One region of the Pseudomonas sp. 32A genome, then DNA from elsewhere that is predicted to be linked to it. Evidence: riboswitches for the same ligand, from Rfam matches in the RefSeq annotation. Region 1 holds a riboswitch; each other region holds the start of a gene.
The links. Region 1 has a riboswitch for cobalamin ahead of ACUN0G_RS26210 (TonB-dependent receptor plug domain-containing protein). Riboswitches for the same ligand answer to the same signal wherever they lie in the genome.
Positions count from the first base shown of each region.

Region 2: linked by a shared signal. The riboswitch ahead of cobO (cob(I)yrinic acid a,c-diamide adenosyltransferase) and the one ahead of ACUN0G_RS26210 (TonB-dependent receptor plug domain-containing protein) in region 1 are both predicted to bind cobalamin.
Region 3: linked by a shared signal. The riboswitch ahead of cobW (cobalamin biosynthesis protein CobW) and the one ahead of ACUN0G_RS26210 (TonB-dependent receptor plug domain-containing protein) in region 1 are both predicted to bind cobalamin.
Region 4: linked by a shared signal. The riboswitch ahead of ACUN0G_RS31155 (CbtB domain-containing protein) and the one ahead of ACUN0G_RS26210 (TonB-dependent receptor plug domain-containing protein) in region 1 are both predicted to bind cobalamin.

Region 1 covers NZ_JBQYLY010000001.1:5,706,568-5,709,768, forward strand. Annotated here, with positions in the region: gene ACUN0G_RS26210 (TonB-dependent receptor plug domain-containing protein) at 1-1,227, opposite strand, end outside; cobalamin riboswitch at 1,322-1,529, opposite strand; gene lexA (transcriptional repressor LexA) at 1,631-2,248, shown strand; gene imuA (translesion DNA synthesis-associated protein ImuA) at 2,248-2,859, shown strand; gene ACUN0G_RS26225 (Y-family DNA polymerase) at 2,867-3,201, shown strand, end outside.
Region 2 covers NZ_JBQYLY010000001.1:1,472,189-1,475,389, forward strand. Annotated here, with positions in the region: gene ACUN0G_RS06765 (PQQ-dependent sugar dehydrogenase) at 1-1,307, opposite strand, end outside; cobalamin riboswitch at 1,407-1,643, shown strand; gene cobO (cob(I)yrinic acid a,c-diamide adenosyltransferase) at 1,723-2,334, shown strand; gene ACUN0G_RS06775 (cobyrinate a,c-diamide synthase) at 2,331-3,201, shown strand, end outside.
Region 3 covers NZ_JBQYLY010000001.1:6,800,452-6,803,652, reverse strand. Annotated here, with positions in the region: gene fabF (beta-ketoacyl-ACP synthase II) at 1-456, opposite strand, end outside; gene ACUN0G_RS31145 (winged helix-turn-helix transcriptional regulator) at 570-1,088, shown strand; cobalamin riboswitch at 1,085-1,286, shown strand; gene cobW (cobalamin biosynthesis protein CobW) at 1,380-2,441, shown strand; gene cobN (cobaltochelatase subunit CobN) at 2,445-3,201, shown strand, end outside.
Region 4 covers NZ_JBQYLY010000001.1:6,803,702-6,806,902, reverse strand. Annotated here, with positions in the region: gene cobM (precorrin-4 C(11)-methyltransferase) at 1-718, opposite strand, end outside; gene ACUN0G_RS31165 (cobalamin biosynthesis protein) at 802-1,194, opposite strand; gene ACUN0G_RS31160 (CbtA family protein) at 1,191-1,889, opposite strand; gene ACUN0G_RS31155 (CbtB domain-containing protein) at 1,901-2,089, opposite strand; cobalamin riboswitch at 2,186-2,401, opposite strand; gene fabF (beta-ketoacyl-ACP synthase II) at 2,438-3,201, opposite strand, start outside.

The DNA of each region.
Region 1 (3,201 bases):
GCTGTCGCCGCCGCTCATGGCTTCGTGGCGTACACCGATGCTCGGGTGCCAGTTCGGCAACGCCTCGATAGTCGGGCGCAGTTGGGTGTACAGCGCGTGGGCCTGGGCCTTGTTGTCGTCGATGATCAATACATCGTCCTGGCCCTTGAACCACTGGTTGTCGGAACCGAATACCAGCACATGCTCACCGGGCAACACGGCCTTGCCTTCGGCCTGCACGCCCCAGTCGGTGAAGCCCCAGTAATCGTTGTGGTTGATGACCTTGGTGCCGCCGCCTTCGACATTGTTGAGACGGGTGTAGCGCGTGTCCCAATCGTTGATATGCCCTTTGACGAAGTAGCTCAGGCGCTCGTTGATGGTTTGCTCGAAGGTCGCCGTAGCGATCTGTTGCACGCGGTCGTTGGTGGTCTTGTGGTTGTCCACCGGGCGGGCGAAATCCAGGTTGGCGTCGGCGTATTGGTAAAACAGTTCCAGGCGCGTGTCATCGCCAAACGACTGGATCGCCTTGGTGCCGAAGGTGGTGACTTCGTAGGAGCGCTTCTTGTCGGTGACATTTTTCATGTCGCGGTTGCGAAACGGCTGGTAGCCCTCGGAGGCGTTGCGGCTGACGTAGGCCAGCAAGCCGAGGTCGCCAAATCCGTTATTGAAAATCTTCTCGACCCGAGCATCGCCGGTGGTGCCGCCGAAGGTGTCGGCACCCAGGTTCACCTCGCCGGACGCCTCGCGGGTTTGCGGGCTGCGGGTGACGATGTTGATCACCCCAGACACCGCCTGGGTGCCGAACAGCAGGCTCTGGCCACCCTTGAGCACTTCGATGCGCTCGATGGCGTTGGCGGGCAGGGTGTCCAGGTACAGGCCGCCGTACAGGCGGTTGTTCAGGCGCACGCCGTCCAGCAGGATCAGCGTGTCGTCGTTGCGCCCACCCAGCAGGGAATAAGTGCCGTAGTCGAACGGGCCATTCTTGGGTGCCACGTACAGGCCGGGGATGAACATCTGCATCACGCGCGACACATCGGCGGCGGGGCCGGCGCGTTCAATCTGTTCGCGGGTGACGATCTCAACCTTGCTGCCGTACTGGGCCATATCGGCCACGGTGGTGGACTCCACCGACGGTGCGGAAACGTTGAGTTGCTTGAGTTCCAGGGTGTTGTCGTCGGCCAGCAGCAGGGGGCTGAACAGGCAGCCGAACAACAGGCCGGGCACAGGGGTCTTGAAAGGTCGAATCATAGTCTTCTCGGAAAAGTATCTTTCGCGAAAAGCACGCACGAGTAGGCACCGAGCACACGCCAATACCGGCCCATGCCCGCCCACCGCAGGATTTTGCCAAACAGAATTCCAGGCCGGTCTCCGGGCTCACGCGTATGGACACCTTCACCTTCCCATGGCGCGCAGGCCACAGTGGTGTGTCGAAGGGGTCACGCGTCTACCGTTGCGGGGGCAGCACCGGACTGGCTCGAAAAAGAGCGGCACCGGTTTCCCGTTTCACCCCAAGCACGGCGGCAGGGGGCACCTGAAACAGGCCGGCATCTGAACATTCGAAAGACCGTTCGTCAACTTGGCGGGGACTTTTCCGGTGGCTGTATGGGAAGCGACTGACGGATATTGCCAGAAAATTCCCACAGGAGTACAAATGTACTCCATGACGAATCTAACGCCCCGCCGTACCGCCATCCTGACCTTTATCCGCGACCGTATCGCGCAGCAAGGCCAGTCTCCCAGCCTCGCCGAGATCGCCGAGGCGTTCGGCTTTGCCTCCCGCAGCGTGGCGCGCAAGCATGTGCTGGCGCTGACCGAGGGCGGCTTTATCGAGGTCAACCCCAACCAGGCGCGCGGCATTCGCCTGCTCAATCAACCGGCGCGGCCGGAGGTGCTGGACATCCCGGTACTCGGCCGGGTAGCCGCCGGCTTGCCCATCGGCGCTGACGCTGAGGTGCACAACCGCCTCTTACTCGACCCGGGCATGTTCGCGAAAACCCCGGATTACCTGCTGCGGGTGCAGGGCGATTCGATGATCGAAGACGGCATCCTCGATGGCGACCTGGTGGGCGTACGTCGCAGTGCCGAGGCCTTGAACGGGCAGATCGTGGTGGCGCGCCTGGACGGTGAAGTCACCATCAAGCGCTTCGAACACGTCGGCGAGCGCGTGCGCCTGCTGCCGCGCAACCCCGCTTATCAACCCATCGTGGTGCGGCCCGATCAGGACCTGGCCATCGAAGGGGTGTTCTGCGGTTTGGTGAGGCAAGGCTGATGGGCGCCGTCGTTGCACTGGACTCGCTGTTCAATGGCGGCCGGGTCTGGAAAGGCCGGCCCGCCGCGCCGCCGGCCAGCGTCCATCCCACCGGGCTTGCGGCCTTGGATGCGGTGCTGCCCAGCGGTGGCTGGCCGGAAGCGGCGTTGAGCGAAATCCTGATGGCGAAGGAGGGCGTGGGCGAGTTGCAATTGGTGTGGCCGACCCTGGCGCGGATGTCGGCGGCCGGCGAGCGTATCGTGCTGGTGGCGCCGCCTTACACGCCGTACCCCCACGCCTGGCAAAACGCCGGGGTGGATGTGCGCCAGCTTTCCGTGATCCAGGCCGATGAACGTGATGCCCTGTGGGCCGTGGAGCAATGCCTGCGTTCCGGCAGTTGTGGCGCGGTGCTGTGCTGGCCGCGCAAGGCCGATGACCGGGCCTTGCGCCGCTTGCAGGTGGCGGCGGAAACCGGCCAGACCCTGGCCTTTGCCTGGCGCTCCTTGAACGAGGCTATTAACCCGTCACCGGCCGCGTTGCGCCTGGCGGTGGAGGCGAGCCCTGCGCAAGTGCGGGTGCTCAAGTGCCGGGGCGGCCTGGCCCATCCCGCGCCCATTGCGCTTGGGCACTGAGGTTGGCATGCGCTGGGTGTGTATTGTCTTCCCGCAATTGGCGCTGGACGGGGTGCTGCGTCTGCGCCCCGAACCGGATCAGCCGTTGGCCCTGTTGGCCGGCACGCCGCAGCGGCGGGTGCTGCAAACCGTCAATGAGGCCGCGCGCAAACTCGGCCTGCGCCCCGGCCAATCCCTGACGGCAGCCCATGCCTTGACCAAGGCCTTTGCCTGCGCCGAATACGAGCCGGCACAGATCGAATACTGGCAGCAATTTCTCGCCGCCTGGGCCTACCGTTTCAGCTCCCAGGTCAGCCTGTATTACCCACGAGCGTTGTTGTTCGAGATCGAGTCAAGCCTGGG
Region 2 (3,201 bases), 4.2 Mb from region 1:
GCCGCCGACACCCGCCACACCTTGTTCCCCACATCATCTGCCACCAACAAATCCCCCTGCTTGTCGATCACCACGCCGACCGGGCGGCCCATAGCTTTCTCATCGCTGTTGAGGAAGCCGGTCAGCACATCCACCGGCTGGCCTTTTGGCTTGCCTGCCTCAAACGGCACGAAGATCACCTTGTAGCCACTGTGGGGCTTGCGGTTCCACGAACCGTGTTGGCCGATAAACGCGCCATTGCTGAATTGCGCCGGTAACTTGCTGCCATCAGCAAAGGTCAGTCCCAGCGAGGCTGTGTGCGGGCCGACTGCATAATCCGGGGCAATCGCCTTGGCCACCAGGTCAAGGTTCTGCGGTGTGACCCGCACATCCACGTGCTGCCCGTAGTAACTGAATGGCCACCCGTAGAAGGCGCCATCCTTGACCGAGGTGATGTAGTCCGGCACCAGATCGCTGCCGATTTCATCGCGCTCGTTGACGGCCGTCCATAACGCGCCGCTTTGCGGTTCCCAGGCCATGCCGTTGGGGTTGCGCAGGCCGGAGGCGAAGATGCGGTGTTGGCCGGTGGCGCGATCCACTTCCCAGATCGCGGCCCGGCCTTGTTCCGCTTCCAGGCCATTTTCCCCGACGTTGCTGTTGGAGCCCACGCTGACGTACAGCTTGCTGCCGTCCTTGCTGGCGATCACGTTCTTGGTCCAGTGATGGTTAATGCTGCCGCCCGGCAAGTCGGTGACGGTGGTGCCGGCGTCCTTGATCGAGGTTTCCCCTGGCTGATAAGGGAAGCGCAGCAATTTGTCCGAATCGGCGACATACAGGTCATTGCCCACCAGCGTCATGCCGAACGGCGAGTTCAGGTTCTCCAGGAACACCGTACGGGTTTCGGCCACGCCGTCGTGGTCGGCGTCCCGCAGCAGGGTAATGCGGTTCGGGCTCGGCACGCCGGCCCCGGCACGGCCCATGACTTTCTCCATCACCCAGCCACGAATGCCCTTGGCATCATCCGGCTTGGGCGGTGCGTTGGTTTCCGCCACCAGCACGTCGCCATTGGGCAGCACGTACAGCCAGCGTGGGTGATCCAGGCCTTCGGCAAACGCGGCCACCTGGGTGCCTGCGGCCGGAGTTGGCTTGACGCCTTCGGGCCAGCCGATGGCCGGGGCGATGTTCACCGTGGGGATCAGGGTTTTATTCGGCTCCGGCAGTTTGGGCGAGGGCCCGGTGCCGTCGGACACCTGAAGGGTCGAGCTTTCACCACAGGCGGCGAGGGTGCCGGCGACCATGATCAGTAGGGCAAGTCGGGTCTTGTGCATGGTTTTCTCCTTAATACCTGTAGTGGTAGAGGAGCGCAGCGGCCCGATGGTTCACGCGCATGTCCGGCTTTAATTGACGCTCCACCCCCAACCCACTAACCTTCGCGGCTTGTTTCAGGTGCTCTGTGGCGTACGCGCCGACTGAGTGAAACAGGGAAGCCGGTGAGTGAGCGCATTTTTCTACAGTGCCGCCACGATTCCGGCGCTGCCCCCGCAACGGTAAATGAGTCAAGACGGTGCCTTAAGCCACTGTATCGCCCGCGATATGGGAAGGCGCACCCTCGGCATCCCATGCCACTCATGAGCCCGGAGACCGGCCTGATCCATCCAACAGCATCACGGTGGGCGATGCTTGGCTGTCTGTATTGTCTTTTTCCTGCCCGCCGTTTTTGTCCAGCCCCAACGGAGAGCTGCCATGACTGAATCCCCTGATCGTGACGAACGCCACCTGGCGCGCATGCTGCGCAAAAAAGCTGTGATTGACGAGCGCATTGCCAATTCACCGAACGAGTGCGGGTTGCTGCTGGTGCTCACCGGCAATGGCAAGGGCAAGAGCAGCTCCGCTTTCGGCATGCTGGCCCGGGCCATGGGCCACGGCATGCAGTGCGGTGTGGTGCAGTTCATCAAGGGCCGCAACAGCACCGGTGAAGAAATGTTCTTCCGGCGTTTCCCCGAGCAGGTGCGCTTCCACGTGATGGGCGAAGGTTTTACCTGGGAAACCCAGGACCGTGCGCGCGACATCGTGGCCGCCGAAGCCGCCTGGGCGGTCTCCCGGGAAATGCTGCAGAACCCGGCCATTGGCCTGGTGGTGCTGGACGAGCTGAACATCGCCCTCAAGCACGGCTACCTCGACCTGGACCAGGTACTCAGCGACCTGCAGGCCCGCCCGCCGATGCAGCACGTGCTGGTGACCGGCCGTGGCGCCAAACCCGAATTGATCGAAATGGCCGACACCGTGACTGAAATGGGCATGCTCAAGCACGCCTTCCAGGCCGGTATCAAGGCGCAGAAAGGCATCGAACTTTGAATCAGCCCCGTCATTGTCCTGCTGTGCTGATCGCCGCACCGGCGTCCGGCCAGGGCAAAACCACCGTCACCGCCGCGCTGGCCCGTTTGCACCGCAACCTGGGGCGCAAGGTGCGGGTGTTCAAATGCGGCCCGGACTTTCTCGACCCGATGATCCACGAGCGCGCCAGTGGTGCGCCGGTCTATCAGTTGGACATGTGGATGGTGGGCGAGCAGGAAAGTCGCCGGTTGCTGTGGGAAGCGGCGGGGGAAGCCGACCTGATCCTGATCGAAGGCGTGATGGGCTTGTTCGACGGCACGCCGTCCAGCGCCGACCTTGCGCGGCACTTTGGCGTGCCGGTACTGGCGGTGATCGACGGCACGGCCATGGCCCAGACCTTCGGCGCACTGGCATTGGGCCTGGCGCGTTACCAGCCGGACCTGCCGTTTGCCGGTGTGCTGGCCAACCGCGTCGGCACACTGCGTCACGCGCAATTGCTCGAAGGCAGCCTCACCGAAGGCCTGCGCTGGTACGGCGCGCTGTCCCGGGAAACCGGCATTGAGTTGCCCAGCCGCCACCTTGGCCTGGTGCAGGCCAGCGAACTGAACGACCTTGATCTACGACTCGACGCCGCCGCCCAGGCCTTGGGCAGCAGTTGCGAGGTAGCGCTGCCACCGCCGGTGGAATTCGCCGCACCCGAGTTGATCGAGACCCAACCGTTACTGGCCGGCGTACGCATTGCCGTGGCCCGCGACGAAGCCTTCGCCTTTACCTACGGTGCCAGCCTTGATCTGCTGCGGGCGATGGGCGCTGAGTTGTGCTTCTTCTCGCCGATTCGCGACCGCGCGTTGCCCGACGCTGACAGCCTCTACCTGCCGGGCGGTTACC
Region 3 (3,201 bases), 1.1 Mb from region 1:
GGCTGCCATGTTGCCGAGGAATGACGGAATCGTGAACGGCGACAGGCGGCGTGGTCCTTTGCTGTCAGCCGTTCGGACGGCCTCGGCAATCGCGGGAAAACCACCCACGCCGGAAGCGATAATGGTCGCAGTACGTTCCTGCTGCGAGGGCGTTTGCGGACTCCAGCCCGCCTGGGCCAGGGCCTCTTGCGCGGCGGCCAGGGCAAACACGATGAACCGGTCCATCTTGCGTTGTTCCTTGGCCGGGATGACAGTGTCCGGGTCAAAGCCGGCTTCAGGGTCTTGGGTGCGGTCGAGCACTTGGCCGCCGATGCTGATTGCCAGGTCGCCGATCAATGCCTCGGGTAGCCTGCGAATCCCGGATTCACCGGCCAGCAGGCGTTTCCAGGTCTGTTCCACGCCGGTTGCCAGCGGGGTCACTGCACCCATGCCGGTCACAACAATTCGCTTACTCATGATCGCTTAGCTCCGCAAATTTCAGGTTGGTAGCATTGCATGGACGAAGCTATCATTATGAAAGTAACATCCGATAGCTTAAATTTCCGTAGCCGCCCCACAGAGGAACTGCAATGCAACGTAAGTCGCTGGTGAATGCCGAATGCCCGGTAGCCCGTGGAGTGGAGCGGGTAGGCGAGTGGTGGAGCATCCTGATCATGCGCGACGCGCTGCAGGGCCTGCGCCGTTTCGATGAGTTTTCCCAGAGCCTGGGCATCGCTCCGAACATGCTGACTCGCCGGCTCAACAGCCTAGTGGACGCGGGGCTGTTGGAGCGCCGGCAATACAGCGAGCGGCCGCCACGTTTCGAATACGTGCCGACGCCGGTCGGCGAGGATTTCCGGGTGGTGATCATGGCGTTCGTCGGTTGGGGCAACCGCCATTTCGCCAACGAAGGTGAAAGCCTGCAATTGGTCGACCGGGAAACCCGGCGCCCGGTGGAAGTGGCGGTGGTGGATGCCGACGGCGCGCGCGTGTCCGTCGAGCAATGCAGCGTTCAAGCCGGGCCTGCCGCCAGCGAGGGCATGCTGGAGCGCCTGGCGCTGCTTCGCGCCAAACGCTCGGACATTGACCCGTCCCTGCGCACTGCGTAGCCTTGCACCTTCGAGGTTCTTCGGCCCAGGCCGAAGCTAAGAAGGGAACGCGGTCAATGCCGCGGCTGCCCCCGCAACTGTAAAGGGTTTATCTGACTGCCACGCCACTGCCTGAACAAGGCGGGAAGGCGCAGCCAGCGCCGGCCTCACCGCCGGCAAGCCCCAAGCCAGGAGACCTGCCTCGCAACCGATTTTCTACTTCAACCGGGCGGGGTGATCCGGTGGCGAATTCTGCTTCTGCGCACCCGCGCAGGGCCACTCGTCCCGTATGCCCGCCCCAAAGGGCATCCGATGAAAACACTGGCCAAACTCCCCGTCACCATCGTTACCGGCTTCCTCGGCTCGGGCAAGACCACCCTGCTGCGCCACATGCTGGACAACGCCCAGGGGCGCCGCATCGCGGTGATCGTCAACGAGTTCGGCGAGCTGGGCATTGACGGTGAAATCCTCAAGCAATGCTCCATCGGCTGTACCGAAGAAGAAGCCAACGGCCGCGTCTACGAATTGGCCAATGGCTGCCTGTGCTGCACGGTCCAGGAAGAGTTCTTCCCGGTGATGCGCGAACTGGTGGCCCGTCGCGGCGACCTCGACCATATCCTCATCGAAACCTCGGGCCTGGCCCTGCCAAAACCCTTGGTCCAGGCGTTCCAGTGGCCGGAAATCCGCAGCGCCTGCACCGTTGACGCCGTGATCACCGTGGTTGACAGCCCAGCCGTAGCCGCCGGCACGTTCGCCGCCTTCCCGGACCAGGTCGACGCTCAGCGCAAGCTCGACCCGAACCTGGACCACGAATCCCCACTGCACGAGCTGTTCGCCGACCAACTGGCCAGCGCCGACCTGGTGATCCTCAACAAGTCCGACCTGATCAGCCCTGAAGACCTGGCCCGTGTGCGCCTGGAAGTGGCTGAAGAACTGCCGCCGGCGGTCAAAATCATCGAAGCCAGCAGCGGTCGCCTGCCGCTGGACGTGTTGATCGGCCTGGGCGCCGGCTCCGAAGAACACATCGACGGTCGCCACAGCCATCACGATCATCACCACGAAGGTGAGGACGACCACGATCACGACGCCTTCGATTCCATCTCCATCGAACTGCCCCAAGCCGACGAAAGCCTGCTGCTGGACGCTTTGACGCAACTGGTGGTCAAGCACGGCATCCTGCGGGTCAAGGGTTTCGCAGCGATCCCGAACAAACCGATGCGCCTGCTGATCCAGGGCGTAGGCACGCGTTTCGACAAGCACTTTGACCGCGCCTGGCGCGCCGATGAGCCCCGCGCCACGCACCTGGTGCTGATCGGCCAGGAACTGGACGCCGCCTTGCTTGAAGCGCAACTGCGCGCCGCCCTCAGCGTTTAACCCATGCACCTGCTCAGGACTCAGCCCGGCGGTTTCGTTTCGGATGACAACATCGCCGACCTTGGACAGACTCCCGCCGAGCTGGTGATCCTGTGCAGCGGTGATTCCAGCCTGGCGCTGCTGGCCGAAGCGGCCCAGCAACTGCCCGAGAGTTACCCGAGCCTGCGCCTGGCCAATCCGATGCAGGTGCAGAACCATGCCTCGGTCGACCTGTATGTGGACGAGGTATTGCGCCACGCCAAGGTCATCCTGATTTCGCTGCACGGCGGCATCGGTTATTGGCGCTACGGTATCGAGCGCCTGGTGGAGTTGGCCGAGCGCGGCGTGCAGCTGATCCTGGTGCCGGGTGATGATCGCCCGGACCCGGAACTCAGCGGCCTCAGCACCGTGGGGGCCGAGGAGCGTGATCGGCTCTGGCATTTCCTGCGCCAGGGCGGCTTGGGGAATGCGCTGGATTTCTATCGTTGCCTGGCGGCCAGCTACCTTGGCCGCGATTACGCTTGGGACGAGCCGCAAACCCTGCCGCGTACGGCGATTTATCACCCGCACAAAGCCAATGCCCGTCTCAATGATTGGCAGGCCGACTGGCATGCTGATTTTCCGGTGGCGGCGGTGCTGTTCTACCGCTCGCATTTGCAGGCGGCCAACACCGGCTTTATCGATGTGTTTTGCCAACGCTTGCAGGCGGCGGGTCTTAACCCGTTGCCGATGGCGGTGGCCAGTTTGAAAGAACCCGGCTGCCTGACGGTGGTCGAGGACT
Region 4 (3,201 bases), 1.1 Mb from region 1:
CACGATACAACGACGACTCACCAAAATTATCACTGGCCAAAACCCGACCCACCACAATCAACGCCGTACGCCGAAACCCCTTGGCCGCCACCTTCCCGGCAATATCCGCCAGCGTACCAATGGCCCAATCCTGATCCGGCCAGGTCGCCCGATGCACCACCGCAATCGGACAATCCTCCCCATAGTGAGGCACCAACTCAGCCACGATCTTCTCCAGATGATTCACCCCCAGGTGAATCGCCATGGTCGTCCCATGCTGCGCCAAACTACTGAACGCCTCACCCTCAGGCATCGCCGTCTTATCCGCATACCGCGTCAAAATCACACTCTGCGCAATGTTCGGCAACGTCAGCTCAGCCTCCAACAACGCCGCACACGCCGCCACCGCCGTAACCCCGGGAATGATCTGAAACCCAATCCCCAGCTCCCGCAACAGCCGAATCTGCTCCCCAATCGCGCCGTACAAACTCGGATCCCCGGAATGCACCCGCGCCACATCCTGGCCTTTCTCATGGGCCGTCTTGATCAGCCCAATGATCTGCTCCAGATGCAGCTCCGCACTGTTAACCACCAACTCCGCCTGATGCCCCTCAAGCACCGCCGCCGGCACCAGCGAACCGGCATAGATGATCACCGGGCAACTGCGAATCAGCCGCTGCCCCTTGACGGTGATCAGTTCCGGGTCGCCTGGACCTGCGCCGATGAAAAAGACAGTCATGGATTCATTCCTGTGAAAAAAAGCACGCGAGCAGCCCTCCAGATGAAGATTGCTCATGATCAACGCTGACGATTATCGGGAATTCAGCCGGCGCAAGCCAATGCAAAGGTGGCCTGGGCGGTTTTTTTGCGGGTGATCAGCAGGGTAGCAGGGCCTTGGGACAGGTCTTCTGCCAGTGCCAGGGCGGCACTTTCCGCGATGCCGTAGCAACCGGTATAAGCAAAAACCGTCTCCGACTTATGGCTCAATCGATCTTCATAGGGCGCCAATTGCGCCGCACTGAAAACCACCAAAGGCAGCTCCAGAATCTCTGCCAACTCAAGTAGCCCCGGCTCATCCTGCTTGCGATCAAGGCTGGCCATCGCAGTGATGCGCTGGCGCTCAATGCCACCCTCGGCGAGGGCGGCGTTGAACAGTTCAAGCAGGATGTCGACAGAGCAACCCCGCTGACAACCCAGGCCAACCGCCAGGATCATGCCGAATACTGACCATCACGGTTACGGCGAAACAACCAGGCACTGATCAACCCCAGCGCCAGCCAGAAGGCAACGTTGGTCAACTGCGAAGCAATCTTGAACTGAGCTTCCAGGGCTTCCGGCGCCAGCATCGAGTGGACTTCCGGCTGTGGTGCGCCAATTACATGGGGCACCGCCAGGATTGCCACGCCGAGGATTTTCAGCAGCCAGTTACGACCGAACACAATCAGCGCGATACCGGCAGCGGTGGAGGCGGCAGTGCCGATCCACCAGATTTGCCGTTGCGCCAGGTCTGCCGCCGCCGTGCCCGGCAGTTCAGGCGGCAAGCCCAGGGTCGGCGCCAACACAAAGGTGGCGTAACCGGCCAGGCCCCACAGCAGGCCTTGGGCCGTGCGGGTCGGTGCACGCAAGGTGTACAGGCCGGCAAGCATCAGGGCAAAACCCACGGCAACCACCAGGTTACCGCCCGTGGTCGACAGCACACGCTGCCAGCCATCTTCCGGCTCCCAGGCTTCGGCGTCGTGGCTGTGGGCCGCAGCGCCGGCATGCTCATGCACTTCGGTGGCCACGGGGGCTTTTTCGAAGGTTTCCGCCTGCAGAATCAGTGGGGCAACCCAGAAGCTTTGCAGCAAGGTCAGCAGCAAGGCGGCCAGAAGACCGGTGAAACCTGCGGTTTGGGCAATACGCTTGATCATGTCGGCAGGTCTCAGTGGCACGGGAACGCGGCGCTGTGGCGGGTATCGTGGGCGGCGTTGTGCACCGCTTCGATGTGCGAGAAACCGGCGAAATACACCAGGCACGCGCCGAGGATCGACGCGCCGATGGCAGCGGTCAGGCGTTGGCTCAGGGTGGCGGTGGTGCTGGCGGTAGAGGCGGTGCTGCTGATGATCGACATGGCGCGTCCCTTCAGGGTTCAGGGTGCACGAGCGCATGAAAACCCCGCGAGCCAGGCACGCAGGGTTCTGAACAGCGCCCGCCCACCGCGGGTTTGTTATCTGATTTTTTTCGGGCCGGTCTCCGGGCTTGCGAGGGGCCTGGGCCTTGAAAGCATCACCTTCCCATGCCCTGGAGGCACAGTGGTTTTGACGCTTCACTCGCTTACCGTTGCGGGGGCAGCACCGGACTCGTCACGCCCTTGAGTAAAGGAACATGACTCACCGGTTTCCCGTTTCACCCTGTGAAGGGCACCCGAAACAAGATGTGTAGGAGAGCATGGGCGGGCGATGGGCGTCAAATCGCCGCGTTAACCCCAGCGTTTGAACAACACACTGGCATTCACGCCACCAAAGCCAAATCCATTGGAAATCGCGTATTCAATCGGCAACGGCCGGGCTTGGCCCCGGACCATATCCAACCCTTCGGCAGCGGGGTCCGGGTTGTCCAGGTTGAGGGTGGCCGGGGCAATCTGATCGCGCAGGGCGAGCACAGTGAAGATCGCCTCGATCCCGCCCGCTGCGCCCAACAGATGGCCGGTCGCCGACTTGGTGGCGCTGATCGCGACGCTGGCATTTGCACCGAACAGCGTATTGATCGCCGCCAGCTCGCCGTTGTCACCTACGGGGGTCGACGTGGCATGGGCGTTCAAGTGCTGGATCTGTGCGGCGCTGATCCCTGCTTGCGCAATCGCGAGCTCCATTGCCCGGCGTGCACCTGAGCCATCTTCCGGCCCCGAGGTCATGTGATAGGCGTCGGCACTGGTGCCATAGCCCACCAGTTCCGCGATGGGCGTGGCGCCGCGAGCCAGTGCATGCTCCAGTTCCTCGATCACCAATATCCCGGCACCTTCGCCCATCACAAAACCATCGCGGCCTTGATCGAACGGGCGCGAAGCCAGTGCCGGCGTGTCGTTGTAATCGCTGGACAGCGCTCGCGCCGCAGCAAAACCGCCGAGGCTGACCCGGTGGATGCAGGCTTCGGCGCCGCCACACACGGCGATGTCGATTTCCCCTGCACGGATCATGCGCGCGGCATCACCAATCGCCTGTACGCCGGCGGCGCAAGCAGTGA